2 linked regions of the Chelatococcus sp. HY11 genome follow. The protein of the gene in region 1 interacts with the protein of each later gene in a pairwise test. Links are inferred from orthologs where the notes say so. Each region holds a gene or a part of one and is shown in the gene's direction. Other genes may lie near its edges. The genes, in order: KIO74_RS24075 and KIO74_RS14665.

The links.
Region 2: the proteins of KIO74_RS24075 (region 1) and KIO74_RS14665 interact in binary tests that used the Escherichia coli proteins (3 or more experiments, as listed by UniProt). The link is inferred for Chelatococcus sp. HY11 from one-to-one orthologs.

Annotation. Positions count from the first base shown.
Region 1 is NZ_JAHBRX010000002.1:661,250-676,774, forward strand. What follows is about bases 8,601-11,446. They hold KIO74_RS24075 (ABC transporter permease), read left to right. Parts: upstream 8,601-9,355; coding sequence 9,356-10,537; downstream 10,538-11,446. Other genes in these bases: osmF (glycine betaine ABC transporter substrate-binding protein OsmF), read left to right, coding at 8,601-9,321; KIO74_RS24080 (ABC transporter ATP-binding protein), read left to right, coding at 10,534-11,446. In the rest of the region: KIO74_RS24030 (alpha-ketoacid dehydrogenase subunit beta), read right to left, coding at 1-319; KIO74_RS24035 (thiamine pyrophosphate-dependent dehydrogenase E1 component subunit alpha), read right to left, coding at 367-1,350; KIO74_RS24040 (ATP-NAD kinase family protein), read right to left, coding at 1,373-2,416; KIO74_RS24045 (sigma-54-dependent Fis family transcriptional regulator), read left to right, coding at 2,712-4,703; KIO74_RS24050 (hypothetical protein), read left to right, coding at 4,700-4,924; KIO74_RS24055 (LysR family transcriptional regulator), read right to left, coding at 5,109-6,029; KIO74_RS24060 (sulfite exporter TauE/SafE family protein), read left to right, coding at 6,126-6,875; FMN-dependent L-lactate dehydrogenase LldD, read right to left, coding at 6,974-8,107; more of osmF, read left to right, coding at 8,410-8,600; more of KIO74_RS24080, read left to right, coding at 11,447-11,484; KIO74_RS24085 (ABC transporter permease), read left to right, coding at 11,481-12,242; KIO74_RS24090 (DUF1801 domain-containing protein), read left to right, coding at 12,391-12,858; KIO74_RS24095 (DUF1801 domain-containing protein), read left to right, coding at 12,940-13,338; KIO74_RS24100 (PfkB family carbohydrate kinase), read right to left, coding at 13,409-14,344; KIO74_RS24105 (ABC transporter ATP-binding protein), read right to left, coding at 14,337-15,434.
Region 2 is NZ_JAHBRX010000001.1:3,202,487-3,217,962, reverse strand. Bases 10,518-13,314 are described here. They hold KIO74_RS14665 (BolA family protein), read left to right. Parts: upstream 10,518-11,673; coding sequence 11,674-11,955; downstream 11,956-13,314. Other genes in these bases: KIO74_RS14660 (D-alanyl-D-alanine carboxypeptidase family protein), read left to right, coding at 12,237-13,314; KIO74_RS14670 (J domain-containing protein), read right to left, coding at 10,816-11,439; cobS (cobaltochelatase subunit CobS), read right to left, coding at 10,518-10,518. Also shown: KIO74_RS14705 (helicase-related protein), read right to left, coding at 1-3,303; KIO74_RS14700 (DUF3108 domain-containing protein), read right to left, coding at 3,918-4,784; rpmB (50S ribosomal protein L28), read left to right, coding at 5,073-5,369; KIO74_RS14690 (queuosine precursor transporter), read left to right, coding at 5,512-6,135; KIO74_RS14685 (esterase-like activity of phytase family protein), read right to left, coding at 6,488-7,570; cobaltochelatase subunit CobT, read right to left, coding at 7,580-9,481; more of cobS, read right to left, coding at 9,532-10,517; more of KIO74_RS14660, read left to right, coding at 13,315-13,715; KIO74_RS14655 (CobW family GTP-binding protein), read left to right, coding at 13,886-15,115. UniProt on the Escherichia coli protein: Transcriptional regulator that plays an important role in general stress response. Has many effects on cell morphology, cell growth and cell division. Acts by regulating the transcription of many genes, including dacA (PBP-5), dacC (PBP-6), ampC and mreB.

The DNA of each region.
Region 1 (15,525 bases):
GGTTCAGGATCTGGTCGAAACACACGCCCATGAAATCGAGGAACATGAGCTCGGCGACCGGCCGCATGCCGCAGGCGGCGGCTCCGATTGCGGCGCCGATATAGGCGCTCTCCGACAGGGGGGTATCGATCAACCGGTTGCCGTGCTTGGCATGCAACCCCTTGGTAACACCTAGCACTCCGCCCCAGGCATCGATCTCGCCGGGCGCACCGGCGCCGCCAACGATGTCCTCGCCGAGTACGATAACTGTGGGGTCGCGGCGCATCTCGAGGTCCAGCGCCTCGTTGATCGCCTGCTTCACGCTGATCTTGCGGGCCATCTCGTTTCCTCTGTTGCTGTGTTCTGCAGTTCTGTTCGCGGCATCGCTCAGTAGGTGACGTAGACGTCGCTCAGGAGGTCTTGCGCGGTCGGCAGCGGTGCGCCCTTGGCCTTGTCGACGGCGTCGTCGATCAGAGCCGCGACCTCGCGGTCGATCAGCGCGATTTGGGCAGCACTCACCACGCCGGCGGATGTGACGCGATCGGCAAATATCTTCAGGCAGTCGCGGTTGGCCCGGTTGTAGTCGTTCTCACCCTTGGCCTTGTAGGCCTGCGCATCGCCTTCGAAATGGCCGAAGAAGCGGATCATCTTGCATTCCAGCAGCGCTGGTCCGCCGCCCTCCCGGGCGCGTTTGATGATCTCGCCGGCGGCTTCATGGACGGCGAAGAAGTCCGTGCCATCCACCGTCACGCCCGGCAGGCCGAAGCCGGAAGCCCGGTCCACATAGGAGTCGACGGCGGTAGCGTATTCGACCGAGGTCGATTCCGCGTAACCGTTGTTCTCCACCACGAAGATCACCGGCAGGTTCCAGATGGCGGCGAGATTCATGCTTTCCAGCACGGTGCCCTGGTTTGACGCGCCATCCCCGAAGAAGGTGATGCCGACACCGCCGTCACCTCTGAATTTTGCCGCGAGGCCCGCGCCGCAGATCAGCGGTGCGCCCGCCCCGAGAATGCCATTGGCCCCCATCATGCCCTTGGAGAGATCGGCGATATGCATGGAGCCGCCCTTGCCCCTGCAGGCACCTGTCGCCTTGCCATAGATCTCCGCCATCATCTCGTGGACGTCGACCCCCTTGGCGATGCAGTGACCATGGCCGCGATGCGTGGAGGCGATGCGATCGACATCGGTGAGGTGGCTCATGATGCCCGCCGCGCAGGCTTCCTCGCCGGCGTAGAGATGGACGAAGCCGGGAATATCGCCCTTGGCGAACTCCACATGCAGCCTTTCCTCAAAATCGCGGATGGTGCGCATGGTGCGATAGGCGGCGAGCAGTTCGTCCTTCGAAAGCGGGAACGGATTGTTGGTCATGTCCTGGTTTCCTCCTCGGTTGTCACGATTTGACGGCTTCGGGTGACCTGTCGAACAGCAGCCCCTGGCGGGCGGCGAATTGCATGACCGCTTTGACGTCGACGGTATGGAAGGCCTGGTCGACGAGGGTCACGGCCACGTCCTGGTGGGGATCGAAGAAGAGTTCGCGCTCCCCATCGAGGGCAATCGCGCCGGCGGTAAGCGCCGGTTTGAAAACCATGCCGGCTGGCATGCGGCGCCAGGCTTCGATCCCGACCATCTCCACAAGACCCGGCGCAATCGGTGCACGCGCCCGCATCCTCGCGGTCGCGGCCGGGCCGAGCGTCAGGGCAAGGCCGCCAGCGTCGCTGCGCGTCACCGGCTCCACGAGACCCGCGATAGCCGCCATGCCGATCACCTCCGGATCGGCAAAGGTCACGTAGAGCTCGCGGAAGGTTTCGGTCCGCCACAGGGCGCGGGCACCGACGAAGCGATCTGTCACGATGGCGACATCGACCAGCGCGATCTCCGGCGCGCCATCGTCTATGCTCACCTCGATAATCTTGTTGTCAGCGAAGGCGATGGCCGGCGGCACGAGCCCCATGGCCGCGAGACCTGCGGCGAGACCGGTGATGGTCGGCTCCCGATGCTCGGGAAAAGCGTTGTTGGTTCCTGTCGAGATGCCGGCAATCGGCACTGGGCCGCATTCCCCGGCCACCGCGCGGTGCGTGCCGTCACCGCCCAGCACGATGATGACGGCCACATCCCCGGCCAAGGTCATCATCCGCGCCGCGCATCGCGTATCCTCCACCGTGCCGGTAATCTTCATGTCGAGAAAATTGAGCCGCGGAAAGCGCGCCTCACCGCGCTGACGCGAACGCTCGATGCCACGCAATACATGCCCGCCGATACCGCCCCGTTCCGGCATCATCACCACATCCTCGACACCGCAGGCGGCGAGTGCGGCCAATGCCCGCAACACGATGTTCGCGCGATCCGCGATCTGCACGCTGTTGGCGCTCGCGACGACGCGGCGAATGTCTCGCGCTGAAATCGGATTGGCGATAATCCCGACCCTCGGCGTCATCCCTCGTTCCTTCCTCCATCCCGATTTTTTTCTGCCGCCATCTCCGCAAGTCGCGGGCCAACACCATGCTGCTCGCTAACTTATTGATTTTACTTGATCAGACCGACCTCCTGAGCCGAAAGGAGCTGCGGCAGCGGCGCCACAGCTGTGGCGCATGGCGCGACACCTGTGGCGCCGATACCATGCGGGACACACCCACCGTGCCCGGTCGTCGCCATCACGATGCTTGCGGGAACCGCCGATCGGGGCGACACTCCGCCCGCAACAACAAAAAATCCGCCTCCGGGAGGATGCCATGCGCTACGATCAGGCTGCGCATATTGACGAGCTTGTGCGAACGGCGAACGGCCAGACGACGCGGCGGGACGCCATCATCCAGGATTCCTGGCGGCGTTGCGTCAGCGAGCACAATCTCGACCCCGAGGTGCTGCGCGCTCCCTGCATTGTCACGCAGGCCCGTCTACGCGAACATCAGGAGGCTATGGAGGAATTTCTCCAGACGGCGCGCTTTGGAGCGGAGACGCTCTACCGGCAGGTCGTCGGGCTCGGCTATGTGATGCTGCTCACCGATTCCAAAGGCATTACCGTCGATTTCATCGGTGATCCCACCTTTGACAACAACCTGATGCGCGCCGGGCTTTATCTGGGCGCGGACTGGCACGAGGAGAATGCCGGGACCTGCGCCGTCGGCACCTGCATCGCGACCGGCGAAGCGCTCGTCGTCCATCAGACGGACCACTTCGACGCGACGCATATCCCGCTTACCTGCACGGCCGCTCCCGTGTTCGATCCAGCAGGCAACCTGGCCGCTGTCCTCGACATCTCGGCGCTGCGCTCGCCCAGCCCGAAGGAAAGCCAGTTCCTGGCGTTGCAGTTTGTCAAATCCTTCGCCCACAAGATCGAAACGGCCAATCTCATCAACCGCTTCCGGCGCGAATGGATCATCAAGCTCGCCGCCTCGCCCGAATTCGCCGATGTCGAGCCGGCCCATGTGCTGGCCGTGGATGGATCGGGACGCATTCTCGGCTTCAACAACATGGCCCGCGAGTTGATGCGTCGCGAGGACAGAGCACCGGATCACGGGCGACCACTGGTCGGGCGCCTTATCTCGGAGTTTCTGGACCTCGCCGTCGATGATCTGCCGCGTTTCGCCCATTCGCGCCCCGCCGCCCAGCGCATGGTCCGGCTGTCAGCAAGCGGCGTGCCGTTCTTTGCCCAAACTTTGCCTCCGCCCAGCCGCCCGGTGGGGCTTCCAGCAAATGAGGCCCCGCAACCGGCCCTGCCCAAGCCACTACAAGCGCTGTTCCAGGACGAGCCGGGGATGCATCATGTGGCCGTCCGCGCCGCCAAGCTGGTCAACACGCAGATGAGCCTCTTGATCTGCGGCGAGACCGGCAGTGGCAAGGAATATCTCGCGAAAGCGATCCACGCCTCGAGCGGCCGCGCGGGCAAGCCGTTCATCCCTGTCAACTGCGCCGCACTGCCTGAAACACTGATCGAAGGCGAGCTGTTCGGCTACGAGCCCGGCGCCTTCACCGGCGCGGCCGCGAAGGGCAAAAAAGGTCTCGTCATCGAGGCTGACGGCGGTACGCTGTTCCTCGATGAGATCGGCGACATGCCGCTCACGTTACAGACGCGCCTCCTGCGCGTGCTCGCGGAGCGCGAGGTCACGCCACTCGGCCGATCACGGCCGATCCCGGTCAATATCCGCGTCATCGCCGCGACCCATCGCGATCTCGTGGCCGAAGTGAAGGCGGGATGCTTCCGCGAGGATCTTTATTTCCGCCTGAGCGGCGCCATTCTGACCCTTCCTTCCTTGCGACAACGCGCTGATCTCGCTTGGCTGGTGGAACGGCTGCTCGCTGAGCGGGTGGCACAATCGGGAGAGCGTTTCGCAATCGCGCATGAGGCGATGGTGGCGATGCGCAGCTATGGCTGGCCGGGCAATATCCGCGAACTCGCGAATGCCCTGGATTTTGCCTGCGCCGTGGCGTGTGATGGAATCATTCGGCGGGAAGACCTTCCGGACATCGTGCATCGGATCGCGGAAGCCAATTCAGCGACGCGAACGCAAGACATCCCGCACGCAACAACGGTGCCGCTCGGCCCCGCCGGGGGCTCGCCAACCGCGTCAGACCGCGACCAGCTCATCGCGGTGCTCATCGCCCGGCAATGGAACGTCTCCGCGGTAGCGCGCGATCTCGGCCTTGACCGTACGACCGTGCATCGCCGCATGCGACGTCTCGGCGTCATGCCTCCCTGGCGGAGCACCAACGCGTTGCAATGACCGCCCTCGGATATCATCCGTGCAGCTATGTTCGGGGCATCAAGCACAATCCTGATGAAGCGCCTTTGATGTGCGGATTCGCGTTGCTGCTTAAGGCCGCGGATGCACTGAAGGCTGAAGTGCTGGACGAGATCCGCGATGCCCATTTTGTGCTTATCGAGAGCTCGGCAGGCACCGGCCTCCGTGAAGCCGTGACCTTGTTGCGAGAGCAGAAAATTTAGGTTCAATCAATATTCAGGCATTGCCAAGGAGATACCACCGGCATCACGAGCTTGTTTACTGTGATGCCGACAGGAAAGGCGCCCCAATAGATCGGGATGGCCAGGATAATAAGCCCGGCCATGGCAGCTGAACGCTGAATATCGATTGGCCCTAGAGCGCGGCACACGGTGGATTTTTTGCCCGTCAGATATAGCCGGACTTCCGCAGCGCAGGCTTGTCGGCTGTTCCGGCCGACAGATGCTGCAGCAGGTCCCGGAGAGGCGCGGTCAGATGCGCGTCCATAGGGACACCGACAACCAGCCGGCGGGTCGCCCAATCGTCGGAAAGCCGGATCATGGCAATCTTGCCGGATCTCACATGGCGGCGGGCTGCCGCCTCCGGCACGATCCCGAAGCCGACACCGCTGGCCGCCATTTGGCAAATGCCTTCAAAGGTTCGCATCCGGATCCTCATCTTGAGCCGCGCGCCAAGGCCTGTGGCCTTCGCCTCAATGTGCTCCTGCAGCGCTCCGTCGATGAGCCCGACGCAGCGCTCGTCCATGATATCCTTAAGGAGGGCATGTTTCCGCGCTGCAAGCGGATGATCTCTTGCGACGATGACAACCAGCCGGTCGATCGCGAAGGGCCGCAGTTCGAGCCCCGCCGTCTCGACGGCATCGGAGAAAATGCCGATATCAGCCAGTCCTCGCGACACGGCCTTTGCGATCTCGGCGCTTTGCCGCTCCTTCAATTCCACATCGATCCGGGGATTTTCGGCCATCCAGGGCGCCAGGCTCGCGGGCAGGAATTCTGCATGCGCGGCCGTATTCGCCAGAATGCGGATCGTCTCGCGGAAGCCGCTTGCGTATTCACCCAGTTCCCCACGCAGCTGCGCCATTTGGCGAAGGATGAGCCGGGCATGATGGGCGAGCGCATCGCCGGCTTCGGTCGGCATGATGCCACGCCGGCCACGGTGGAGAAGCTTGACGCCTCCGTCCGCTTCCATGTCACGCAGTCGCTCGCTCGCGGCAGTCAGTGAGAGGCCGGCGTCGGTGGCGCCACGGGTGATGCTGCCGGCTTCCACCACGGCGAGAAAGAGACGAAGGTCTGCCACGTCAAAGCGCATGCGTCACTGTACCTGAGCTTCAGCCTTCGGGCCAGCCGAAGTCTGATGGCGGATTATCCGCATTGCGCGCGCGGCAGGCTCTGCTATCCAGCAGTCATGGCTGAGGTATCAATCACGTTCATTATTACGGTGTCGGCGACCTTCCTTGTGGCCGGGCTCGTGAAGGGCGTCACGGGCATGGGCCTGCCGACAGTGGCCATGGGCCTTCTCGGCGCGCTGATGTCCCCGCTCCTTGCCGCGACACTGCTGCTCGTCCCATCCTTCGTTACCAATGTCTGGCAGGTTCTGGCAGGGCCGAACCTCGGCGCGCTTCTTCGCAGGTTCTGGCCGATGATGCTGGCGATCATCCTCGGCACGGTCACAGCGTCGTCGCTTATCAGCGGTGGCGATACGCGCTTCACAACCGCCGCGCTTGGCACAGCGCTGGTTGTCTACGCGGTCTATGCACTTCTTCTACGTCCGTTTCGCGTCTCCACAGGTCTGGAGCGGTGGCTTGCGCCTGTCATCGGCGTGGTGACGGGTCTGGTCACCGGCGGCACCGGCGTCTTCGTCATACCCGCCGTGCCTTATCTCCAGGCGCTCGGCCTGGAAAAAGACGATCTGGTGCAGGCGCTCGGCCTGTCCTTTACGATCTCAACCATCGCGCTGGCGGCGGGTCTCGCCTGGCACAGCGCGTTTCGAGCGGATAACCTGGCGGTCTCAATTCTGGCGGTCGGCCCGGCGCTCGCCGGCATGTGGGCGGGGCGGAGGCTGCGGATAAGGATCAGCCTGGCGACCTTCCGGCGATGGTTCCTGGGGTGCCTGTTGCTGCTGGGCCTGGAGATGATCGCAAGGTCACTCCTGTGAGGACGCCCTCAGCCCCCCGCGCAGGAACCACGGCCTCCCCAGGGAGAGCCGGCTCTTGAACGCCTCACACCCACAGCCTGCCGGCAGCACGCGACCCGTCAGCTGACGAGGCTGTCGCGCGTGATCTCGCCGATGCTGTGCGCACCTGTCAGTGTCATCGCTACGCGCATTTCCTTCTCGAAGAGGCCGAGGAGGTTAGTCACCCCTGCCTCGCCCGCCGTCGACAGCGCATAAACGAAGGCCCGGCCGAGCAGCACCGCGTCAGCGCCGAGCGCGATCATGCGAACCACGTCGAGGCCGGTGCGGATCCCGGAGTCCGCCAGGATCTTGATCTGGCCCTGCACGGCCTCCGCGATGGCCGGCAGGGCGCGGGTCGTCGACAGGACGCCATCCAGTTGTCGTCCACCGTGGTTGGAGACCACGATGCCATCGGCTCCAAAGGTTACGGCGTCGCGCGCGTCATCGGGATCAAGAATTCCCTTGATCACCATGGGGCCCTTCCAGAACTCGCGGATCCATTCAAGGTCCTTCCAGCTGATGGATGGATCAAAGTTCGCGCCAAGCCAGCCTATATAGTCAGCGAGGCCAGTGGGCTTGCCGAGATAGGCGGATATATTGCCGAGATCATGGGGCTTACCCATGAGCCCTACATCGAATGCCCAGGACGGATGGGTGACTGCCTGCAGCATACGGCGAATATTGGCATAGGGACCGGACATGCCGGAATGCGCATCGCGGTAGCGGGCGCCCGGCACCGGCATGTCGACCGTGAAGACGAGGGTGTTGATGCCCGCGGCCTGCGCACGCTCCAGGGCGTTGCGCATGAAGCCGCGGTCCTTCAGCACATAGAGCTGGAACCATATCGGCGACGGCGACTGTTTCTGCACCTCCTCAATGGGACAGACCGAGACAGTGGAGAGCGTGAATGGAATGCCCTTCTTGTGGGCGGCCCTCGCGGCCTGCACTTCCCCTCGCCGCGCATACATGCCGGTCAGGCCGACAGGCGCGATGATGACCGGCAAGGTCAACTTCCGTCCGAAGAGTTCCGTCTCCAGGCTTAGGGAAGACATGTTCTTGAGAACGCGCTGCTTCAGCGCGACAGCCGAGAGATCAGCGACATTGCGCTGCAATGTATGCTCGGAATAGGCGCCCCCGTCGGCATAGTGGAACAGGAAGCCCGGCAGCTTCCGACGTGCGGCCTCGCGATAATCCGTGGGAGCTGAAATTATCATTGTCCGTCCGATGCACGATTGGGATCGGCGGCTTATCGCACACCACGGCCTGGCTTTATAGTGTGGTGAGGTCCTGATCCTGAGAATTCGTCCTCGCGTGGGGAGGGTATGCTTCCGATCAACCAGCATGCGGCGAGAACCCGCGCCGCAGTGGAATCGGGAGTGGCTATCTCAACGATCGCGGCGGGAACTCCCTCGGCGAGTGCGGGTTGTCCTTCCGCCGCTCCGTGACCGGTTGGGGCTGCCTTTAATGCTCAGAAGGATCTAAGATCATCCGAGCAATTGCCAAGGAAGGTCGTCCGATGAAGCTGTTCACGACAATACTTGCCGCCGGGCTCGTCCTCGGAGCCGCAGTTCCGGCCGCGCATGCGGATGTGGTGGTCTCATCCAAGATCGACACCGAGGGCTCGGTTCTCGGGAACATCATCCAGATCGCGCTGAATGCCAATGGCATCAAGACGCAGGATCGCATTCAGCTCGGCGCGACGCCCGTCGTCCGAAAGGCCATCACAGCCGGCGAGATTGATATCTATCCCGAATATACGGGCAACGCGGGCTTCTTCTTCAACAAGGCCGACGATCCGCTCTGGAAGGATAGCGCGAAGGGTTTCGAAGCCGCCAAGACGCTCGACTATGATGCGAACAAGATCGTCTGGCTGGCTCCGGCGCCAGCGAACAACACCTGGGCCATCGCCGTTCGCAAGGATGTCGCCGAGCCCAACAAGCTTGCGAGCATGTCCGACTTCGGCAAGTGGGTCGCCGGCGGGGGCAAGGCTGTGCTCGCCGCTTCCGCGGAATTCGTGAACTCGGCTGCCGCCCTGCCCGCTTTCCAGACGGCCTACGGCTTCGCGATGAAGCCCGATCAGTTGATCGTCTTGTCGGGAGGCGATACAGCGACAACGATCAAGGCTGCGGCGGAAAAAACCAACGGCTCGAACGCGGCCATGGTCTATGGAACGGATGGTGGCATCGCGGCGTCGGATCTGGTGGTGCTTGCCGACGACAAAAGCGTGCAGCCTGTCTATGCGCCCGCCCCGATCGTTCGCGAGGCGGTCCTGAAGGACAATCCGAAGATCGCGGACATTCTGAAGCCGATTTTCCAGTCGCTGGACCTGACCACGCTCCAGGGGCTCAATGCCCGGGTTCAGCTCGGCGGCGAGCCTGCAAAGGCCGTCGCCACCGACTATCTGAAATCCAAAGGTTTCGTGAAATGAGGATCTGCAACCTCTCTCACGAAACCCACGGCGGATGAAGCGATACGACTGGCCGCTCCGCGGCAGGCGCCTGTCGTTTGACCGGCTAGGGATCGTCATCGCACTTTTTCTGGGGCTGGGCCTATGGCCCGCGCCCTTCGTGACCGTTCGCGCCAATCGTATCGCCAGCGGCCAACCCTTCACGCTGTTCGAGGCTCTGCCCTGGTTCGGGGTCGCGGCGCTTGTGTCAGTCGTTCTGGCTGCCGCCGCCGTCGCGCTTTTCGTCCGGCCGCCTGGGGGCCGCCTGGCCGCCGCCGCGATCGGCCTCGCGGTCCTGTTGCCGGTGGTGGGATTCGCCGCGACGTGGCTCACGCCGCCGGGCAACAGTTTCGCGCGCATCTCCCCCGCCGTCGGATTTTGGCTGCTTGCCTCAGGATTGGCTCTGCTCCTCGCCGACTCGATGACGCGCCTTAATTTTTCGCCCTGGGCGCGCGTTGCCGCGCTCGCGCTGGCCGGCCTGATGGTGGGGCTCATCATCGCCTCCGGCGCCTGGAATGACCTCGCGGTGATGAAGGAATATGCCAACCGGTCGGACAGCTTCGGCCGCGAGATCCACCAGCACCTCATCCTCGCGATCGGGTCACTCGTCAGCGCGGTCATCACGGGCGTGCCATTGGGCATCCTGTGTCATCGACGACCCAGGCTGCGTGTCGCGGCCCTGCAAACGCTCAGCATCATTCAGACGATCCCGAGCATCGCACTCTTCGGCATCCTCATGGTGCCGCTCGGCTATCTCGCCGGCACCGTACCACTGGCGCATGCCGTCGGGATCCGGGGCATCGGCGCCGCTCCGGCTTTCGTCGCCCTGTTTCTCTATTCCCTCCTGCCCGTCGTCGCGAACACCGTGGTGGGGCTGGCCCAGGTCTCTCCGGCGGTCGTGGACGCGGCGCGCGGCATGGGCCTGTCGCGGCGGCAGCAGCTTTACCAGGTCGAGCTGCCGCTCTCCCTGCCGATCGTTCTGGCTGGAATGCGCATCGTGCTCGTCCAGAATCTCGGGCTCGCCACCGTCGCCGCCTTGATCGGCGGCGGAGGCCTCGGAACGTTCATCTTCCAGGGTATAGGTCAGACCGCGATGGATCTCGTTCTGCTCGGTGCCATTCCCATCGTCGCTATGGCCTTCGCCGCAGCTGTCATTCTCGATGCGATGGTCGATGTCGCTGAGAGGGGGATAGCGTGATCGCAATCGAGCACCTCACGAAACGTATCGGCGGAACGACGATCGTGGACGACGTCTCGATGGTCGTGGAGACCGGCACGATCACGGTGGTCGTCGGCACCTCGGGAGCGGGTAAATCAACCCTGCTGCGGATGGTCAACAGGTTGATCGCGCCGACCTCCGGCCGCGTGCTCATCGATGGCAGTGACACGATGACCATTCCCGAAGACACGCTGCGGCACCGCATCGGCTATGTCATCCAGGGCAATGGCCTATTCCCTCACTGGACGGTCGCCCGCAACATCGCGACGGTCCCTCGCCTGCTCGGCTGGGACGCAAGCCGCATTGACCAGCGCGTGACTGAACTCCTCGCGTTGTTTCAGCTCGATCCGGGCGAGTTCGCCGGCAAGTTTCCACACCAGCTCTCGGGCGGACAGCAGCAGCGTGTCGGTGTCGCGCGGGCTCTCGCCGCAGAGCCCGGCCTGCTCCTGATGGACGAGCCCTTCGGGGCGCTCGACCCGCTTATCCGGAGAAGGGCGCAGGACGATCTGCTCGGCATCCAACGCCGTTTCGGCACGACCATCATGCTCGTTACCCATGACTTGGAAGAGGCCTGCCATCTGGGTGATCGCATAGCCGTGATGCATGAAGCGAAGCTCCTGCAATATGGCACGCCGGCGGAGTTGCTGATCCGACCGGCGGAAGGCTTCGTGGAGCGCCTTGTCGGATCGTCCGAGCGTCCGTTTCGGCTTCTTTCACTCGCCAAGGTACGTAATGCGGTCGAGCCGGGCGACGTGCCAGGCTCACCCGTCGACCCCGACCTCAATCTGAGGGACGCGCTCTCGCGCTTGATCTGGACCGGGGCCGAGCGTCTTCCTGTCGCGCCGGAACAGGGACGGTCCGGCGGGCACGTCAGCGTGGCGGGGATCATCGCCCATGGCCGCTCCTCGATGCGGCTCTCCGAATGAAGAACCCCGGCCTTCTCGGACGCGCTCTGGTCCTCGTCCTGCTCCTGGCGTTCATCCTGTCGCCGAATTCCTTTGCGCCTCTTTTCAGGCCACTGACGGAGAACAACGCTCCGCCGATCTACAACCATGGCTCGCTACTGTCCTTGACCCTCTCCCACCTGACGATCGTGTTCGTTGCCACATGCGCGAGCACGCTCCTCGCCGTCGGCCTCGGCATCCTCGTCACGCGCCCGAGCGGAATGGAGTTTCTTCCTCTCTCGCGCAGCCTCGTGAATGTCGGCCAGACCTTCCCACCGGTGGCGGTCCTGGCGATCGCTGTCCCGCTCGTCGGGTTCGGCGAGATACCGACCTTCATCGCGCTCTTCCTCTATGGTCTGTTGCCGATCTTCGAGAACACGCTGACGGGCCTGGCGCAGGTCCCAGCCCTGACTCGCGAGGCGGCCAGAGGCATGGGAATGAGCCCACGTCACCGCCTCATTCAGGTGGAACTGCCTTTGGCGCTGCCGGTGATCCTCGCCGGAATAAGAATTTCCACGATCATCAACCTCGGCACCGCCACGCTCGGCTCCACGGTCGCCGCAAAGGGGCTCGGTGAGGTCATCATCGCCGGCCTGCAATCGAACAACCAGGCTTTCGTACTTCAGGGCGGGATCATCGTGGCCATGCTGGCCGTGCTTATCGATGGCCTGCTGATCGGTGTCGAGCGGTTCACGAGCTCTCGGCTCGGAGGACAGAGCGCCTCGAGAGCATTGCGGTGACGGGCGCGGCCAGCGGGGCATCCTTTCATGTCGCAAGCGCAGCACAGCTATATAAGCCGGTCGCGAGGACGAGGCCTCACCGCGCCCGATCCGGAAGTGCCGCGATCCGAATGATAGGTCCAAACCCTTCACGTCCATGGTGAATGCAATGACCAGGAAGACTTCCAGCAAGCCCAGGCAGATCCCGGAGGCAACACTCAAGCAACCCGCCGGCAAGCCTGTACTTCTCTCGGGCGGCAATCCTCAGATTGCGAAGGCTGACGGCGACGCGCCCGTGCAGGCCTATATCGCCGCCATGCCGGGCTGGAAACGTGCCGCCGGCGCGAGTCTGGACGCGCTCATCACACACACCGTTCCTGACGTGCGCAAAGCGGTCAAATGGAATTCGCCGTTTTATGGTGTGGAGGACCAAGGCTGGTTTCTTAGCTTTCACTGCCTCACCAAATACATCAAGGTAGCTTTCTTCCGGGGCAGATCGCTTGAACCTCTTCCTCCGGTTGCGTCAAAGGATCAAAATACGCGTTACTTCCACATCTATGAGGGGGAGCAGCTCGACGAAAAGCTGGTCGCAAGCTGGATCAGACAAGCTTCGAAACTTCCCGGCTGGATCCCTTAGGGCGGACCAGGGTCTTTGCTGTGGATCACTGGATTGAGGCCAGCCCCACGGGCGCACGAGCAACGCGGAGACGATCACGTCATGGGCGAGAGCGGAACTGGGGAGGCGCGGCCTCCCTCTCAGATGATCGATGAGAGGATCCGGGAACTCGGTGACTGGCGCGGCGATGTCCTGTCACAGATCCGCGCCCTGATCCGCCAAGCCGATCCCGCGGTGATCGAGGAATGGAAGTGGAGAGGTGTCCCTGTGTGGTCTCGCGGCGGAATCATCTGCACTGGCGAGACTTACAAGAGCATCGTGAAAATGACCTTTGCCAGAGGCGCGGCTCTTCAAGACCCATCAGGCCTTTTCAACGCGAGCCTCGATGGCAATACGCGGCGCGCCATCGATATCCATGAGGGCGAGGCAATCGACCCGGAGGCGTTGAAAGCCCTCATTCGGGCTGCCGTGGACCTGAACATGTCCCGGACCCGCCGCTGATCGAGCTACACAACGCGGTCGATCCGCTCGCCGATTGCGCGGAAAACCAACCCGCAACGGCGGATTGGCTCTACGACGTCTTGTACCAGCCGACATCGAGAGATGGGCTGAAGTCGCGGAGCGCATCCCACGTGGGCAGGCCGGCCCGCCCGCCCGGCCGCGTGCATTTCAACGCCGCCACCGCATTGGCGACGGCGATCGCCTGGTCGAGGGGGCAGCGCCGTGCGAGAGCGAGCGCCAGGGCGCCATGAAACGCATCGCCCGCGCCAACGGTATCCACCACATCGACCTGGGGCGGCCGCGCGTTGCGGACGCGCCCGCCGTCGAGCCAGAACAGGCCGTCGGCCCCGTCCGTCACGCCGATGAGCGCATGGCCGGGCCGGGCCGCCTCGCGCAGACCGGCCTCGATCCCGTCGGTGCCCGTGAACTGCGCCAGCCCGGGACGTGAGAAGACCACGTGATCAGCCGTGGCGACCAATGCCGCGACCTCATCCCGGCCATGGCGCGAGATATCGGCATCGAGCACGGAGGGAATGCCGTTATCACGCGCCGCGGTCAGGCATTTCATCGCGCCCTCCGGCCACGACAGATCGCATAGCACGGCATTGCCGAGGCTCTGCGGCTTTAACCAGCCGGGATCACGCGGCAAATTCGGATCGGCATAGGCGACGATGAGGCGCTCGCCCTGGCGATCGACGAGGATGATCGAGCCAGGCGACTGAAACCCCGCGAAGTCGCGTAACCACGTCACGTCGACCTTCTCATTATCGAGTTCACGACGGAGCACCGCCCCGGTCGGATCATCGCCTAGCCGGCCGGCGAAGCTCGCCCGCCCACCCAGCCGGGCAATGGCCACGCTTGCCGTCGCCGCCGGGCCACCGCCGACGTCACGGCGGGCGGATGCGTAGATCTTGACCGGCTCACGCGGGATCGACGCGACCGACAGGATCGTGTCCTGGATGGCGAGACCGAGGCAGAAGACCTCCGTGTCCTCGGCGCTATGCAAGTCTTTCGCCCGATTCTGGATGGAACAAATGGAGCGCGTCGACATCGAGACGGAAGCGGCGCGCCTTGTCACCCACATGGGCACCGCCGGGCTTCACCCGCGCCATGACCTCGCGCTCGCCCAGCGTCACCACGGCGATGGAATCGGCGCCATGCTCCTCGACGAGGATGACATCGGAGACGAAATCCGCGCCATTGCCATCGCTGTCAGTAACGAGCGCGATATGTTCGGCCCTGAGGCCGACCTCCACACGGTCGACATTGGCGCGAGCCAGAGCCTCGGCGCGCGTGGCGGGCAGGCGGATATCGTGGCCGCTCCCGAACGACAGGACTGACTGTCCCGCCTCCACCTTCCGCCGGGCCGGCACCAGGCTCATCGGCGGAGAGCCGATGAAGGTCCCGACGAAACTATTGACCGGCTTCTGATAGATTTCGATGGGCGTCCCGATCTGCTGCACCTCGCCGAGTTTCAGCACGACGATGCGGTCGGCCATGGTCATGGCCTCGATCTGATCATGCGTCACATAGATGCTGGTAGTACCCAACGCCACCTGCAGCTTTCGGATCTCCATGCGCATGCCGACGCGCAACTTGGCGTCGAGGTTCGACAGCGGCTCGTCGAAGAGGAAGACCTTGGGGTCGCGGATCAGCGCGCGCCCGAGCGCGACACGCTGGCGCTGGCCGCCGGAGAGCGCCTTCGGCTTGCGATCGAGCAAGGCGTCGAGCTCGAGCATCCGCGCCACCTCATGCACCTTGGCGTCGATCTCGGAGGCCGCCATGTCGCGCATCTTCAACGCGAAGCCGAGGTTTTCCGCCACAGTCATATGGGGATAGAGCGCATAGTCCTGAAACACCATGGCCATGTCGCGGTCGCGCGGCGCAACGGCATTCAGGCTCCTGCCATCAAGCATGATCTCGCCGGAAGAAATCTCCTCCAGCCCGGCGATCATCCTGAGCAGCGTGCTCTTTCCACAGCCGGACGGGCCCACCAGAACGATGAACTCGCCGTGTTCCACATCGAGATCGACGGCCTTCACGGCCTGGACGTTGCCAAACCGCTTTTCAACGGTCCGCAGTGTCAACTCTGCCACTTTCGTCTCGCTCCCGTGTTGACAATTTTTCTTTTTAAAGCACAATAATTACATAGTGTAAATATAACGGATAAACAATGTTGGGACGGGC
Region 2 (15,476 bases), on another replicon or contig:
GCCGCCGCCGCTCTTACCGAAGTCACCCTTGCCGAACTCGCCTTTGCCAGAGTCACCTTTGCCGAACTCGCGCCCACCCTCGCGATTGGGGGCCTTCGCCTTCCAGTCGCGCTTCGGACGATCGCCGGCGGCATTGTCGCGCGGCTGCCGGTGCGGCTGTCCCTCGCGGGATTGCCCGTCCTGGGCGGCGGCAGTCGCCGGCTCTCCCGGGGGAGCGCGGCGGCCCTGGCCCTGGTTGCGGTCACCCGCTCGCCGGTCAGGACGACCCTCGCCCGGGGCGCGATCATTGCGCCGGCGCGATTGAGCATGGTGATTCTGGCGATGGGGACGCCACACCTCGATCATCTCGGGCTCGGCCGGCTGCTCAGGCTCGCCTTCGGCCGGCGCGGCCTCGGCCGCAACGACTTCCTCCGCCACAGGCGTGTCCCCGGTCGCGACTGGCTCAGCGACTTCTGGTTCCGCCGCCTGCGTCACGACCTCGGCGGCCACATCCACCGCGAGCACCGGCTCCGCCTCGGCGGGAGATGTCTCCACAACCGACTCGGTGACGGACTGTTCTTCGGCCACTGACACGAGAGGCGCGGCCACGGCATCGCTGGGGCTATCGGAGGCTTCGGCTTCCGCGGCAGCATCCGCTAAGTCGCCGGTCGTATCAGCCGTCACGTCGGCCGCCTGCTCCGTCTCGTCAACGGAAACCGTTGCCTCTCCGTTGCTGGCGTCAACAGCCGGAGTGGGCTCCTCCACTGTGGAAGCAGCCTCGGCTTCCGCGGCAGCATCCGCCGCCGGGCGAATGAGTTGGGGAGCCGGCACGAGCGGGACGGTGATGGCCGGGCCGGCGCGCCGGTCGACCACATATCCGAGAGATTTCAGGATCGATGAGAAGTCCTCACCGGAACAGCCGGCGAGCGAGGTCATGCCGACCGTCACCACGAAACCATCGCCATCGGCGGCGCCAGCCGGCGGTTCGCCGGGCGTCGTGCCGGGGCGATAGCCGATCGCCGGCCGTATCAGATCCGCCAGACGTTCGAGGATGTCGATACGGACGGCGCGACCGCCGCACACCCGGAAGCCGGCGGCGCGATAGAGCCCGCGCGGCACCTCGGTATCAGCCGGGAAGGACGTGCGGCCCGAGGCGGCGAGATGCGGGATCTCGTCCAGGCCCTTAACGTCGAGCCCGCCGTGCTTCAGCGCCCAGAGCTGGGCGGCGAGCCCGCGCGGGGCCGGCTTGAGCAACAGCGGCAGGTAGAGATGATAGGCGCCGAAGCGCACGCCATAGCGACGGAGCGCCGCGCGCCCGTCCTGGTCGAGGCTCTTCACGTCCTGCGCGACGCGCGCGCGTTCCAGCACGCCGAGCGCCTCGGTGATCTGGAAGGCAATGCCGCGGGCGATGCCGGGAATGTCGGCGGCTTCCTCAAGAGCGGTCAGCGGGCCGAGCAGCTTGGTGATATGCGCCTTGATCCAGGTTTGGAGGCGCGTATCCACCTTGTCGCGCGGTGGCCCGGACAGCTGTTCGTCCGCCAGCAGCCTGAAGCGCGGGGCGAGCAGCTTGTCGCCCGCCACGAGCTTGGCGACAGCCTCGCCCATCCAGCGGATGGTACCGTCATTGGCGAGCACGAAGGTATCGTCCGGCGCTTGGGAAAAGCGCTCGGCACGGGCCTCGATCTCGCCAGCCAGCGCCTTCTGGGCCGCCGCCCGCAATGCCTTGGCCTCCTGGCCATCGGCCTGGGGATCCGGGGCAAACTGAAATCCGTGCAGCCGACCGACATGCTGGCCTTCGACCAGGACGTCGCCGCTGGCGGTCACTTCCGCTTCGAGCATCGCATTCTCTCTCAAGCGCCGCATGAGTACGCTGGTCCGCCGATCAACGAACCGGCTCGCCAAACGCTCATGCAGAGCATCCGACAGTTTGTCCTCTACCTGACGGGTGGCCTCCTGCCAATGCTCAGGATCACGTAACCAGTCGGGACGGTTGGCAACAAAGGTCCAGGTGCGCACCTGCGCGATGCGGGCCGAAAGGGTATCGATATCCCCATCGGTCCTGTCCACGAGCGCGACCTGCCGACGAAACCAGTCATCCGCTATCACGCCCTGGGTCATCAACGCACGGTAAATCGTCACGATGAGATCAGCATGCGCCGCCGGCGCCACGCGCCGATAGTCCGGGATGCGGCATACTTCCCAGAGCCGGGAGACGGCTTCCTCGCCGGTCGCGAGCCGCCGGATGTCATCGTCACGGCAGGCGATGTCGAGCGCATTCACGTCGTCGGCGAGCGGCGCGCGGGTCAGCCCCTTCTCGGTCGGCAGGACTGCGAGGCTCGCCTGCAGCGCGCCGAGCGAGCGGAAATTGAGGTCGGCATTGCGCCATTGCGCCACGCGGACGGGGTCGAAGCTGTGGCTCTCCAGCGCCTCGACGAGTTCCGCCTCGAAGGGAGGACAGCGTCCGGTCGTGCCGAAGGTGCCGTCGCGCATATAGCGCCCGGCGCGTCCCGCGATCTGGCCGAACTCCGCGGGATTGAGCTGGCGAAAGCCGAAGCCGTCGAATTTCCGGTCGCCGGCGAAAGCGACATGGTTGACCTCGAGATTGAGGCCCATGCCGATGGCGTCCGTGGCGATGAGATAGTCCACCTCGCCCGATTGATAGAGCGCGACCTGCGCGTTGCGTGTGCGTGGGCTGAGCGCGCCCAGCACGACGGCGGCGCCGCCCTTCTGGCGCTTCACCAGCTCGGCGATCGTGTAGACCTCCTCCGCGGAGAAAGCGACGATGGCGGAGCGCGGCGGTAGCCGCGTGATCTTCTTCTCGCCGGTGAAGGTCAGCGTCGAGAGGCGCGGGCGCGAAACGATATTGGCGCCGGGGATGAGCGTCTCGACCAGCGGGCGCATCGTGGCCGCGCCGATGATCAGCGTCTCCGCGTAGCCGCGCCGGTTGAGGAGGCGGTCCGTAAAGATATGCCCCCGGTCGAGATCCGCCGCGAGCTGGATCTCGTCGATCGCGCAGAACGCGACGTCGAGATCGCTTGGCATCGCCTCGACGGTGGCGACCCAGTAGCGCGCGTTGGGCGGCTTGATTTTTTCCTCGCCGGTAATGAGCGCGACGGCGTCAGCGCCGACGCGTTCCACCACCCGACCGTAGACCTCGCGCGCGAGCAGCCTGAGCGGCAGCCCGATGACACCGCTGGTGTGGCCAACCATCCTTTCGATGGCGAGATGTGTCTTGCCGGTGTTGGTGGGGCCGAGAACCGCGGTTACACCGCGCGCCCGCATCTGAGGTGAGAGCGACCGTGCTGCCGTCAGGGATGAAACCATGAAACCCGATGCCGTAGAGACTGGACGGAAACGCCGTGACCGCAACTCCCGCAACGGCCCTGAACGCGATGTGGCTCGCCTTCTGTATCACATCGATACGTAAAGCGCGGCTGAATTTATGCACTGGAACGAGTCCAGAACGAATCGCGGCCGAATCGCTGACTCCTACAGAATCAGGTTTCGTTCTCACACGAGATATGGTGGTCGCCGCTTTGAATAGACACAAGTGAAATACAGCGATCGCGTCGCGATCGACTGGAACGATTCGGGAAACAACGCAGCCGCGGCTCACACACGTGCCGGAATGCTTTGAGCGCCCATGTGGGATTGGTGCGGGAAACTCGGTGTCATCCCGGAAGCCGGCTGAACTCGGGTGTTGCCGAGTTCGCCATCTTGGATCAACAAGTCGGGTCTACCCGATTTGTATGCCGCTGTCCGGAATCCAGAAACGGGCCGATTCAGCACTAATGACGCCTTGTGCAAAGGCAGATGGCCACTCACGAACCGTATCGGCTCTGGATCCCGGGCCCGAGCTTACGCTCGTCCCGGGATGACCGCGCGTGTCATTCCTAAATGTCGATTCAGCCTAAAGTCGGGGAACGTGTTCCCGCGGCTCAGTTCCGCGCGCGTACCGGCATCTGCGGACCATCGCCGTTCACATTCACGCGGGTCGCTTCGATGACGGTCGTGCCAAGCGGAGTGCGTACTGAAATGCGGTATGGGATGAAAACCCGGTCATCGCCCACAGGCATCAACCAGGCTTCCATATCCTTGTTGTTTTCCATGAATTTGGTGGCCGTCCGATCGGCCCGATGGCCGGAGATGGGCATATATCGCGCCCGGCATACGGATACGGGGCCGGAGTAGGTGGGACTGCGTACGGTCTCCTGACGAGCGTAGGACAACTTCACATCAAAGCGCGTGGCGCCGTCGAAGACGGGAATCGTGCGGTTGCAGGCCGCCTCGCTCGACGCGTTCCTGGAAGACGCCGGCATCAGCAGGGCTGAAAGCGGGTCGACCACGCCGCGCTTGTTCTGCTCGGTAACCGGTATGCGGTCCGGTCTTGGTTCGATCGGCGGCTTGATCTCGACGGCCTGCACGCTGCCGCCGGCCAAGGCCATGCGGACGGTTATCGACTTTTCGGAATTCGCCGTCGTCACGGCGAAGGTCGTGGGGAGGATGCGATCGCCGGAGATGCTGCCGGTAGACGTGGCCGCCCCCTTGCCCCCGGTGATGACGCCGGCCAGGCCCGTGAGCTGTGACCAGACATCGAGCTTGTACTGGTCTTTGAGGACATCGGCCTTGATGGCGGCAACGCCGATCTTCAGGCCGAGCAGGGAGATGTCGTAGTTGGCCTCAATCGACGCGGCGCTCGCGGGCAAAGGCGCGAGCGCCAAAAGCCCGAACATGGCTCGCCCGGGCAGAGCCCGGCGAAAGCCGCTCGCCGCGTAGCCAGCCTTGCTTTTCAAACGCCGGATCATACTGTTGCACTCTCCATCGCGCGGCGCCCGGGATCCCGCGATCTCACAAGTCGGCACGGACCACGAGCCGAATCGCTCACTTTTATCGGATGAAAATCCGTTTGAATCGTGACGCATCTTGCGTCCGATCGCAACGAAATCGCGCAGGATCCTTGACGGTGCCCGATCACATCTACTATACACGCGCAACTTTCATTCAGACATCGGCGCCTCTTGGCCCGACTGAGGTCGGAACAAGCTGCTGTTAGCTCTGCCAGAGTGCACCAACAAAGTTAAGGACTAAGCGTCATGGCGCGCCGCTGCGAACTCACGGGTAAGGCCGTTCTGTCCGGTCATCTCGTGAGCCACTCCAATCGCAAGACCAAGCGGAAGTTTCTTCCGAATCTGGTCAATGTGACCCTTCAGTCGGAAGCGCTGAGCCGTGGCGTCAAGCTGCGCATCTCGGCTGCGGCCTTGCGCTCGGTTGAGCATCGCGGTGGGCTCGATGCCTTCCTCGCGAAGGCGCCGGAGACGGACCTGGCGCAGAACCTGCGCGTCCTGAAGCGCGAAATCGCCAAGAAGCAGACGGAAGCGGTTGCCAGCTAAGGCTGGAAAGCTTCTTAGCCTCTAGGCTTTGCTGCAAGATGATCGCGCTGACGTCGTCGGCGCGATTTTTGCTATTTGCGTCGGGATCCGGCTGTGACGGGTCTTGATGTCGAAAGGGTGGTTCGGGCCGATGAATACGCCGATGAACACTTCGCGCACAGTCGCAGGTCTTGTATCGCAGCTGTGGCTGCCGGTTGCCGCGATGGCAGCTGTCGTCGTTCTGTCCAACGTCGCGGTGCAATATCCGTTCACCCCCTTCGGCCTCGCCGACTATCTCACTTGGGGCGCCTTCACCTATCCCGTGTCTTTCCTGATCACCGATCTCACCAATCGGCGCTACGGGCCGAAGCTCGCGCGCCGGCTGGTGATCGTGGGCTTCATCATCGCAGTCATCGCGTCCATCGCTGCGGCCAGCCCGCGCATCGCGATCGCCTCGGGCACGGCCTTCCTGGTCGGCCAGCTTCTCGACATCTCGGTGTTCAACAATTTGCGGCGCCTGGCCTGGTGGCGCGCCCCCCTGATCGGCAGCCTCGTGGGCTCCGCGATCGATACGGCGCTCTTCTTCACGCTCGCCTTCGCCGGTGACATCACGGATGTGGCGACCTACGGCTTTGCCGGCTTTGCGGTGACCGCGCCTGTCTGGGTGGCCTGGGCGGTCAGCGATTTCGTCGTCAAGGTGGCGATGGCGCTGCTGATGCTGCTGCCTTACGGCGCGCTGCTCAACGTCGTGCTGCCGGCCGAACGGTTCCAGCGCAGCGCGAGCTGATACATTCTTGGGTTGATGCGGCACGGTGTCTGACCGGCTGCCTTTTTATGAGGCGCCGCTCTGCGTTAGAGCTTCTGATGAATACGGAACCGCCGTGTCATTCCGGGGCGGGCCGAATGGCCCGAGCCCGGAACCCATGAACACGACGATCAATCGGGAGAGGACACAGTCGGACGCGTCTTCTTGTCAGACACCGTGTTCATGGATTCCGGGCTCCTCGCTGATGCGAGGCCCGGAATGACGGCGCCTCTCCATCCAAAACGAGATGCTCAAGCCCATCGTCTCGGCGAGCCTGCCAAGCTCTTCCGCCCGTCTGGTAAAAACCCGGCAATCCCCCAGCGGCGCTGTCCGCCTATTGCGCCTTCACTGGCGGCGCGATCGATGCGGTCTCCGGCGGAAGCAGGGCGAATTCCAGCAGCAGGGTGCGCTGGAACATCGAGAAATTGTCGTCGGAGATCAGCGTTAGGATGGTTTCGCCGGCGGCGTTCCGGTGCGCGGCCAGCCCTTCCATGTTGTCGATCTTGGCGGCGAGATCCGCGGTCAAGAGAATTTCGCCATCGACCAGGGCACCGGGATGCAGCGCGGTGCGATCGATGAGGCGCAGGCGCATGGCGAGGCTGAAGGGCGGCACGTAGCGGCGCTCCAGCAGCACAAGGTCGCCGCCCGGCAGAAATGCCATGTCGGTGATCGCAAAACCATCGTGACGGGCGACGCTGAAGCTGCCCTTCCGTGCGCCGGTGAGGATGAATCCGTCCGGACCTCCGGCGCGCGGTGGCTCCTCCGCGATGGTCACCACGGCACCCGCGACGGGGCTTCCGGGGGGCGCGACACCAATCGATTCAAGGCCTCGGTTCCTGCCGAGCGCCTTCACCTCGCGTGGAACGGGCACGACTTTGGCCGGGCCGCGCGGTCCCTCCGGCCCCCAATCGAAGCGAAGCACCTCATGCGTGCGTTCGATGGAGACATAGGCCACAGGGCCTGCCATCGCGAGGCCTTCGGTATCGTAGGAGCGCGTGGAAGCGAGTGGCCGGCCGGTTGGCGAGGGGAGCGGGCCCATGACCGCGCGGTCGAGGCCGACCATCCGCCCACCGGCCTCCGCGACATCGGCACTCAGCCAATAGCCCTTGTCGGAAATCGCTGTGAGACGCCGTCCGTCGGGCGATCGCGCCAGGCCGGAAAAGCCACCGAAGGCCGGGTGAGGGGATCGCAACTGCAAGCCGCCACGGAATTCCAGGCGGCCGAAGCGTTTGCGATCCGGACCGCTGACGGTGAAGGCCGGGATTGCCGTCGCGCTGATCGCGATCGGCTCAGGCCCCTTCGCGAGCACCTCGGACAGCGCCGCGCCCTGCGGCACGGCGACCGCGACTGCCAACATGGCGAGACCGATCCGCAGGGAGCGGTTCGTCGCCAGCCATGCGGGCAATCGTAGTTGCATGGCTTGCGATCAGGCGTAGGCCGAGCGGCGTGGACGCACACCGGCTCCGCGCTTCGGAGCGGGCTTCTCCTCGAAGAGCTCGGCCAGCTTTTCCGTCATGACGCCACCGAGTTCCTCGGCGTCGACAAGCGTGACGGCGCGCCGATAATAACGCGTGACGTCGTGGCCGATGCCGATGGCGATGAGCTCCACGGGCGAGCGCTCCTCGATCTCGGCGATGACGTGCCGGAGATGCCGCTCCAGATAGTTGCCGGGGTTGACGGACAGCGTGGAGTCGTCAACCGGGGCGCCATCCGAGATCACCATCAGGATGCGCCGCTGCTCCGGGCGGCCGAGAAGGCGCTTGTGCGCCCAATCCAGCGCTTCGCCGTCGATATTCTCTTTGAGCAGACCCTCGCGCATCATCAGGCCAAGATTGCGCCGGACCCGCCGCCATGGCGCGTCGGCCGACTTGTAGATGATGTGGCGCAGGTCGTTCAGGCGTCCCGGATTGACGGGCTTGCCGTTCTGCAGCCAGGATTCGCGCGACTGTCCGCCCTTCCAGGCGCGCGTCGTGAAGCCGAGGATCTCGACCTTGACGCCGCAGCGCTCCAAAGTGCGCGCCAGCACGTCCGCGCAGGTGGCGGCAACCGTGATCGGCCGCCCGCGCATGGAGCCGGAATTATCGATCAGCAGTGAGACGACCGTGTCCTTGAAGTCGGTGTCCTTCTCGCGCTTGAACGACAGCGGCTGGAAGGGGTCAGTCACCACCCGCGACAAGCGGGCGGGATCGAGCATGCCCTCTTCCAGATCGAACTCCCATGAGCGGCTCTGCTGCGCGAGCAGGCGCCGCTGGAGGCGGTTCGCCAAACGGGCGACCACGCCCTGGAGGTTGTCCAGCTGCTTGTCGAGATAGGAGCGCAACCGCGCCAATTCTTCCGGATCACACAGGTCCTCGGCCGCGATCACCTCATCGAACTGGTTCGTGTAAACGCGATAATCCGGGCCACGCGGCTCATTGTGACGGGGTGGCGGCGGGCGCCAGGCCTCGTCGGCGTCGTCTTCGTCGAAGGCGTCGCTGTCGTCAGGCACCTCGCCCTGCGGCGCTTCCGCCGTCTCGCTGGTGCCGTCCTCCATCTCGTCGCTGGCTTCGTCCGTGAGCTCGATGTCGCCCTGCTCGGCGCTGGCATCCTCCTGGGATTCGCCCTCGCCTTGCTCCTGTTTGTCGCCTTCTTCCTGGCTGTCGTCGGATTCGTCCTGTTCGCCCTCGCTCTCGGCGTCGTCGGCCATGTCGAGATGCGTCAGGAGGTCACGGATCCCGCGTGCAAAGCTCCGCTGATTCTCGATGGCGCCGAGCAGGCTGTCGAGATCCTTGCCGGCCTTCGCCTCGATGACGTCCCGCCAGAGATCGACGATCCCCTGGGCCGCGGCCGGGGGCGCGCGGCCGGTCAGGCGCTCGCGCACCAGCAGGGCGATTGCATCCTCGATGGGCGCATCGTCACGATCGGTGATGCCTTGGAGGTTCGCGCGCTGGAAGCGCTCCTCCAGCACGGCGGTCAGGTTGTCACCGACCCCCGTCATCCGGCGCGCGCCGATCGCCTCCACACGCGCCTGCTCCACCGCATCGAAGACGGCGCGCGCGGCCGCGCCCTGCGGCGCCAGCTTGCGATGCGTCACATCGTTGTGGCAGGCGAGCCGCAGCGCCATGGCATCGGCCTGGCCCCGCAGCAGGGCAACGTCGTGGGGCGACATCCGCCTGGGCGGCTCGCTCAGGCGCGCCCGGCCGGGCGTCAGGGCCGGCTTGTCCGCCGAGAAGGCGACCTCAAGCTCCGGCTGCCGCGCGATGGCGCGCAATGTCGTCGCCACCGCTTGCTTCAGCGGCTCGGTCGGCGCCTCCTTGGGCGAGGACGGCTTGCGATTGGAAATGGACATGGGTCTCCTGCCACCGGCCGATCAGGGGATCGGCCGCGACGGCTCCATCATCAGCTCAGGGCGACGTTCACAGTCGATTCCGGCAGCTCCTTGCCAAAGCAGCGCTGGTAGAACTCGGCCACCAGCGAGCGTTCGAGTTCATCGCACTTGTTGAGGAAGGTCAGCCGGAAGGCGAAAGCGATGTCATTGAAGATATCCGCATTTTCCGCCCAGGTGATCACCGTGCGCGGCGACATCACCGTCGACAGGTCGCCGTTGATGAAGGCGTTGCGGGTCATATCCGCCACGCGCACCATCTTGCTCACGGTGTCGCGGCCGGCCGCGTCGCGATAGTGCGGCGACTTGGCCACCACGATGTCGACCTCGCGGTCATGCGGCAGATAGTTCAGCGTCGCCACGATCGACCAGCGGTCCATCTGGCCCTGGTTGATCTGCTGCGTGCCGTGGTAGAGGCCGGAGGTGTCGCCAAGGCCCACCGTGTTGGCGGTGGCGAACAGCCGGAAGGCCGGATGCGGGCGGATGACGCGGTTCTGGTCGAGCAGCGTCAGGCGGCCCGAGACCTCAAGCACGCGCTGGATCACGAACATCACGTCCGGGCGGCCGGCGTCATATTCGTCGAACACGAGCGCGATATTGTTCTGCAACGCCCAGGGCAGCATGCCATCACGGAACTCGGTGACCTGCATGCCGTCCTTCACCACGATCGCGTCCTTGCCGACGAGATCGACGCGGCTGACGTGGCTGTCGAGGTTGACGCGCACGCACGGCCAGTTGAGGCGCGCGGCGACCTGTTCGATATGGGTCGACTTGCCCGTGCCGTGATAGCCCGTGATCATCACGCGTCGGTTGCGGGCAAATCCGGCGAGGATAGCGAGGGTGGTGTCCCGATCGAACAGATAGTCCGGGTCGAGGTCGGGTACATGCTCGTCAGGCTCGGAATAGGCGGGCACTTCGAGATCGGTATCGATGCCGAACACCTTTTGCACGGACAGCTTCATGTCCGGGATGCCTGACTTGTTCTCACTCGTCGCTTGCATAGGTCCTCTCACTCCGTCGCGGCAAGCTCATGCCGCTCGTGGGGCGATTCACATAAGTTCTCACGCCGCTGATGCGATATCGCGCCACGATAACCATGGATTGCCGTCAGGTCTCTGCCAGCACCTCTCCACAGCCGGGGGCCATGGGAGGGGTGGGCGTACAGCGACCCTCAAAACGAGATACAGGGCCGCGTGCAAACAGGCAAATGGGGGAGCGCGTCGCATGGCGAAAATAAGCCGCGGCAGAAGCGCCCGCCAGGGGCCGCAGACGCATCGTCATTCCCGGAAAAGCCCTGTTCAGCACAATCCAAGCGCCTTCAAAGTGTTGTAGGCGCGGATAATGGCTTGCAGCCGCTCCTCGAAGGCGCGGTCCCCGCCATTCGCGTCAGGGTGAAAACGCTTCACCAGCAACTTGTAGCGAGCCTTGATCGTGACCGCGTCCACCCCTTCGTCGAGGCCAAGCGTGTCGAGCGCCTGCAGCGCGGGCTTGGAGAGCTTCGGCTTGGCTTCTTCCTGGCGCGCCGCCTGGTTGAACGCCCGCGCGCCGAAGACGCCAAACGGATCCTCCACATTGGCTCCGGCCGCCTTGCCGTTCTCACCGGCCGAACGCGTGGCGCCGCGCGCTGCCGCGTTCATGCCCATCGTCCAGGTAGGGCGGTGGCCGAGGACGGCGTCTTTCTGGAAAGCGGCCACGGCATCATCGCTCATGCCGTTGAAATAATTGTAGGACTGATTGTAGGCGCGCACGTGCTCCAGGCAGAAGCGCCAGTATTCGTTCTCGTGTCCGCGTCCCTTTGGCGCGCGATGGTCGCCCGGCTTGTCGCAACCGGGATGCTCGCACGTATGGGTTGCCGCTGCCGTCGGCTTGCTGGCCGTCGACTTCACCCGGATGCGATCGAAGAGGCGCGAATTCAGATTCATGACCATCAGATTATGTTTGCGCGAACAGCATGGACAAGTGGTTTAAAGACACGGCAGCCCCGCCATAAACTCGACCCTGGCCTTGGCTGGAGCCTCAACCGCGGGGTTTGATCCGCGGACTGAGGCATTCGCACCCGATGGCGACGACCCGCACGGAGCCGCGTCCCTTGCAGCTTCCCCTCGGGCTATCCTCGGACTACGAACGTGTGACCCACTTCGCGAGAAGGAGCCCCCATGGTCCGCGCCGACAGGATCAGTGCCAAGCTAACCGCCGGTCTCAAGCCGCTCGCACTGAGCGTCATCGACGAGTCGCACCAGCATGCCGGACATGGCGGCTGGCGTGAAGGCGGAGAAACACATTACCGCATCACTATCGTCGCGGATGCTTTTACAGGCAAGTCACGCCTGGACAGGCACAGACTCGTCAACGCGCTTCTCAAGGATGAGTTCGACGATGGCCTGCACGCTCTCGCGATAGAAGCGGCAGCGCCTGGCGAGGCTGTGCGTGGCATTTGACTGTCATATTCTGCCCCGATGATGAGGCATGAGCAGCTAATATGGTGGCGTTCTTGGCGATCTGGTAACTTTTCTCGTGGGAAACTATGGGCCTTGCCCGGAACCTGCCGTATTATACGGCTAGCAGTCGCCCCGTTCGGGCGGCTGGCCTCGATGTTAAGCGTCGAGAAACGTTGACCGTTATCCGCTGCGTGTGACTGCAGGATCGTGTGAGTGCGTGCGGGACATTGCCGGCCTCCCGGGGAGGGTGGCATCCTGTGCCCCTTGATTAAGGTTGGATAATGACGAATGTGATCTCTCGTTGGGCGGTTGCCTCTCTCGTCGCCGTGGGGGGCACCGGCATTTCGATAGCATCCATCGCGCCGGCGAGCGCCAATCCGACCTTGGTCGTTGATGTCGCCAGCGGGCGTGTGCTTCAGTCCTCGCAAGCCTCCGATCTCTGGTATCCGGCTTCGCTCACGAAGCTGATGACGACCTATCTCGTTTTCCAGGAGATCAAGGCAGGCCGGCTCGGCCTCGAGACGCCGCTCAAGGTGTCCGCACGCGCGGCCGCGGAAAAGCCGTCGAAGATCGGCGTCCGGCCGGGATCCGAGATCACCGTCGACAACGCGCTCAAGATGATGCTCGTGAAGTCGGCGAACGACATTGCCGTGGTTCTGGCCGAAGGCGTCAGCGGTTCCGTCGAGGCGTTCGTTGCCCGCATGAACCAGACCGCCCAGTCGATCGGGATGTACGACAGCTATTTCGCGAACCCCAATGGCATGCCGGACGACCGCGCCCGCACGAGCGCGCGCGACCTTGCGGTGCTCGCCCGCTCGTTGATTGTCGATTTCGCCCCCTATCGCGGCTATTTCGAAATCGGCTCCATCCAGCTCGGCAAGCGGACGTTCCAGAACACCAACGGCCTCGTCGGACGCTATCCCGGGTCCACCGGCATGAAGACCGGCTTTGTCTGCGCGTCCGGGTTCAATGTGGTGGCCACAGCCCAGCAGGGCAATCGTGAGCTTCTCACCGTGGTGCTTGGAGCGCCCTCTGCCGTGCAGCGCACGATTCAGGCCGCCGAATTGTTTGATGCCGGCTTTTCGCAATGGAGCGGGAGCGGGCAATCCGTCGACAGCTTGCCGCGCGCGGCGCAAACGGCGCCTGTCAATCTCTACAACGAGATCTGCGGCAAGAATCGCGCGCCCTATCTCGTTGACGATGATAATGCGGCGCCCGTCAGTGCCTCCGCCAGCGATGGCGGTAGTCTCGCGAGCTTCTTCTCCAGCGGGCAGCGTGTGAATGGTGCCGCCGCCGTGCGCGGATCCTCGCCGAACCGTTTGGCTCCGCGTGAGAAATTCGTCCCGCTCGCGGTTTTCGTTGGCCGCACGCCGGGTGCGGAGCCGGACCCGGCCGCCGCCGTGGCGGAAGCGGCGAAGGCGAAGTCGGCCAAAACCACCAAGCAGGCGGCGAAAACCAACGCCACGGGGCGCAAGCAGATCGAGATCAGCCGTTCCGGCAAGGGTGTGCCCGCCGCAAGCGCCACCGCCTTTGCGCCGGTCGAGCAGCCGGGTGGCAGCGCTTCGGGCGCCCTCCAGAAAGCCATCAAGCCCGCCAAGAAGACCGCGCCGGCTGACAAGGCTGCCACGACCAAGGCCACCACCAAGACGACATCGGCCAAAGCCGCAGCGCCAACGCCTCGCCCGGCTGCCAAGGCTGAGCCCACCGCGAAAGGCACGGCAAAGAACAAGCCGTTGAGCCTGAATTCGGGCAAGGATTAAGCGCGACAGCGGATATCGGGCATGCGCAAAGCGCATGTTCTGCTGGAAGTGATATAATGTTACATAAAGGGCGGGGCGCTGATGTCTCGCCCTTTTTTTGTTGTGTTTGCCTGATGGCCCCCCATGTCCATCGTGCGCTGCGCTGTAAGATCCGCTGAGGAAAGTGACAGATGACCTTGCCAGAGGAACCGCGCCGGGCGCCGCGCCCGAAGGGGCCGATACCCGCGATACCGCTGACGATCCTCACCGGCTTCCTCGGAGCGGGGAAGACGAGCCTTCTCAACGCTCTGCTGCGAGAGCCGGATCTGGCAGACACCGTCGTCATCATCAATGAATTCGGTGAGATCGGCCTCGATCATCTTCTCGTCGAGAAGGCCGACGAGGGCATGGTGACCCTGGCCTCGGGATGCCTGTGCTGCACGATCCGCGGCGATCTCATTTCCACCCTGGAGGATCTGCTGCGCCGCCGCGACAACGGCCGCATCATGACCTTCCGTCGCGTGGTCATCGAGACCACGGGTCTGGCAGACCCGGCCCCCGTGCTGCACACGGTTCTCTATCACCCCTATCTCGCCAAGAGGTTTGCGATCGACGGCGTGATCACCGTCGTCGATGCGGTGAACGGCGCGGCGACGCTCGATGCCCATATCGAGGCGCTGAAGCAGGCGGCTGTCGCCGACCGCCTTGTCATCAGCAAGGCGGATCTGCCGGAAGCGAGCCGGGAAGGCCTCTCGGTGCTGAAGCATCGCCTTCAGGCACTCAACCCGGCCGCGCCCATCCTCGACATCGCCCGTGGCGAGGCCACGCCTGCCGCCCTGCTCGGGATCGGGCTCTACGACATCGATGGCAAGATCGCCGATGTGCGCGCCTGGCTGCAGGCCGAGGCGTTCGATGGCGAGAATGGTGCTCAGCATGGCGATCACCACGCCCATGATCACCACGCCCATGATCATGAACATGGCCATGAGCACGCGCACAGCCACCACGGTCACGGCCACAGGGACCATCATCACGACGTGAATCGTCATGACGCGCGCATCCGCGCGTTCTGCCTGACCAGCGCGCGGCCGATCACCGCCCATAATCTCGATCTGTTCCTTGATCTCCTGCGCGCCTCCCACGGCCCCAATCTGCTGCGGGTCAAGGGCCTCGTCGCGCTTGCCGATGATCCCGACCACCCGATGGTCATCCATGGCGTGCAGCACGTCTTCCACCAGCCCATTCGGCTGGAGAGATGGCCGGATGGCGACCACCGCAGCCGTCTGGTCTTCATCCTGCGCGATCTCGATGAGAGCTTCGTGTCGCGTTTGTGGAACGCCTTCCTCGGCGAACCCTCGATCGACGCTCCCGACGCCGCGGCCCTGACGGCCAATCCCCTGGCACTCGGCGGTGGGCGGTAGGCGAAGGCCGAACGCGTTGAATCGCTGAAACTCCCCCATCATGGCCGGGCTCGCTCCGGCCATGATGCCGACGAGCCCAGAATTTGTCAGGCGACATCTCTCATCGCCTTGCGATCGCCTGGGGCGTATGATTTCGGCACAGCGCCCGAATGTCCCAACGGCCCATCGGTCGGCCCCCAAAGCGGGCCGATGATGAACCTCGATCCATCGCGTCGCGGCATGGAGCGGAATGGGCCGCACCGGGATCGCCGGCCTGACGCTCGCTCCGCGCCGCATCCCGATTTGGAAACAGTAATAAATACAAATGCTTCTTTAGGTGCGCCGTCGACCGTGCCACAAACTGTAACCCGCGACTTCCTGT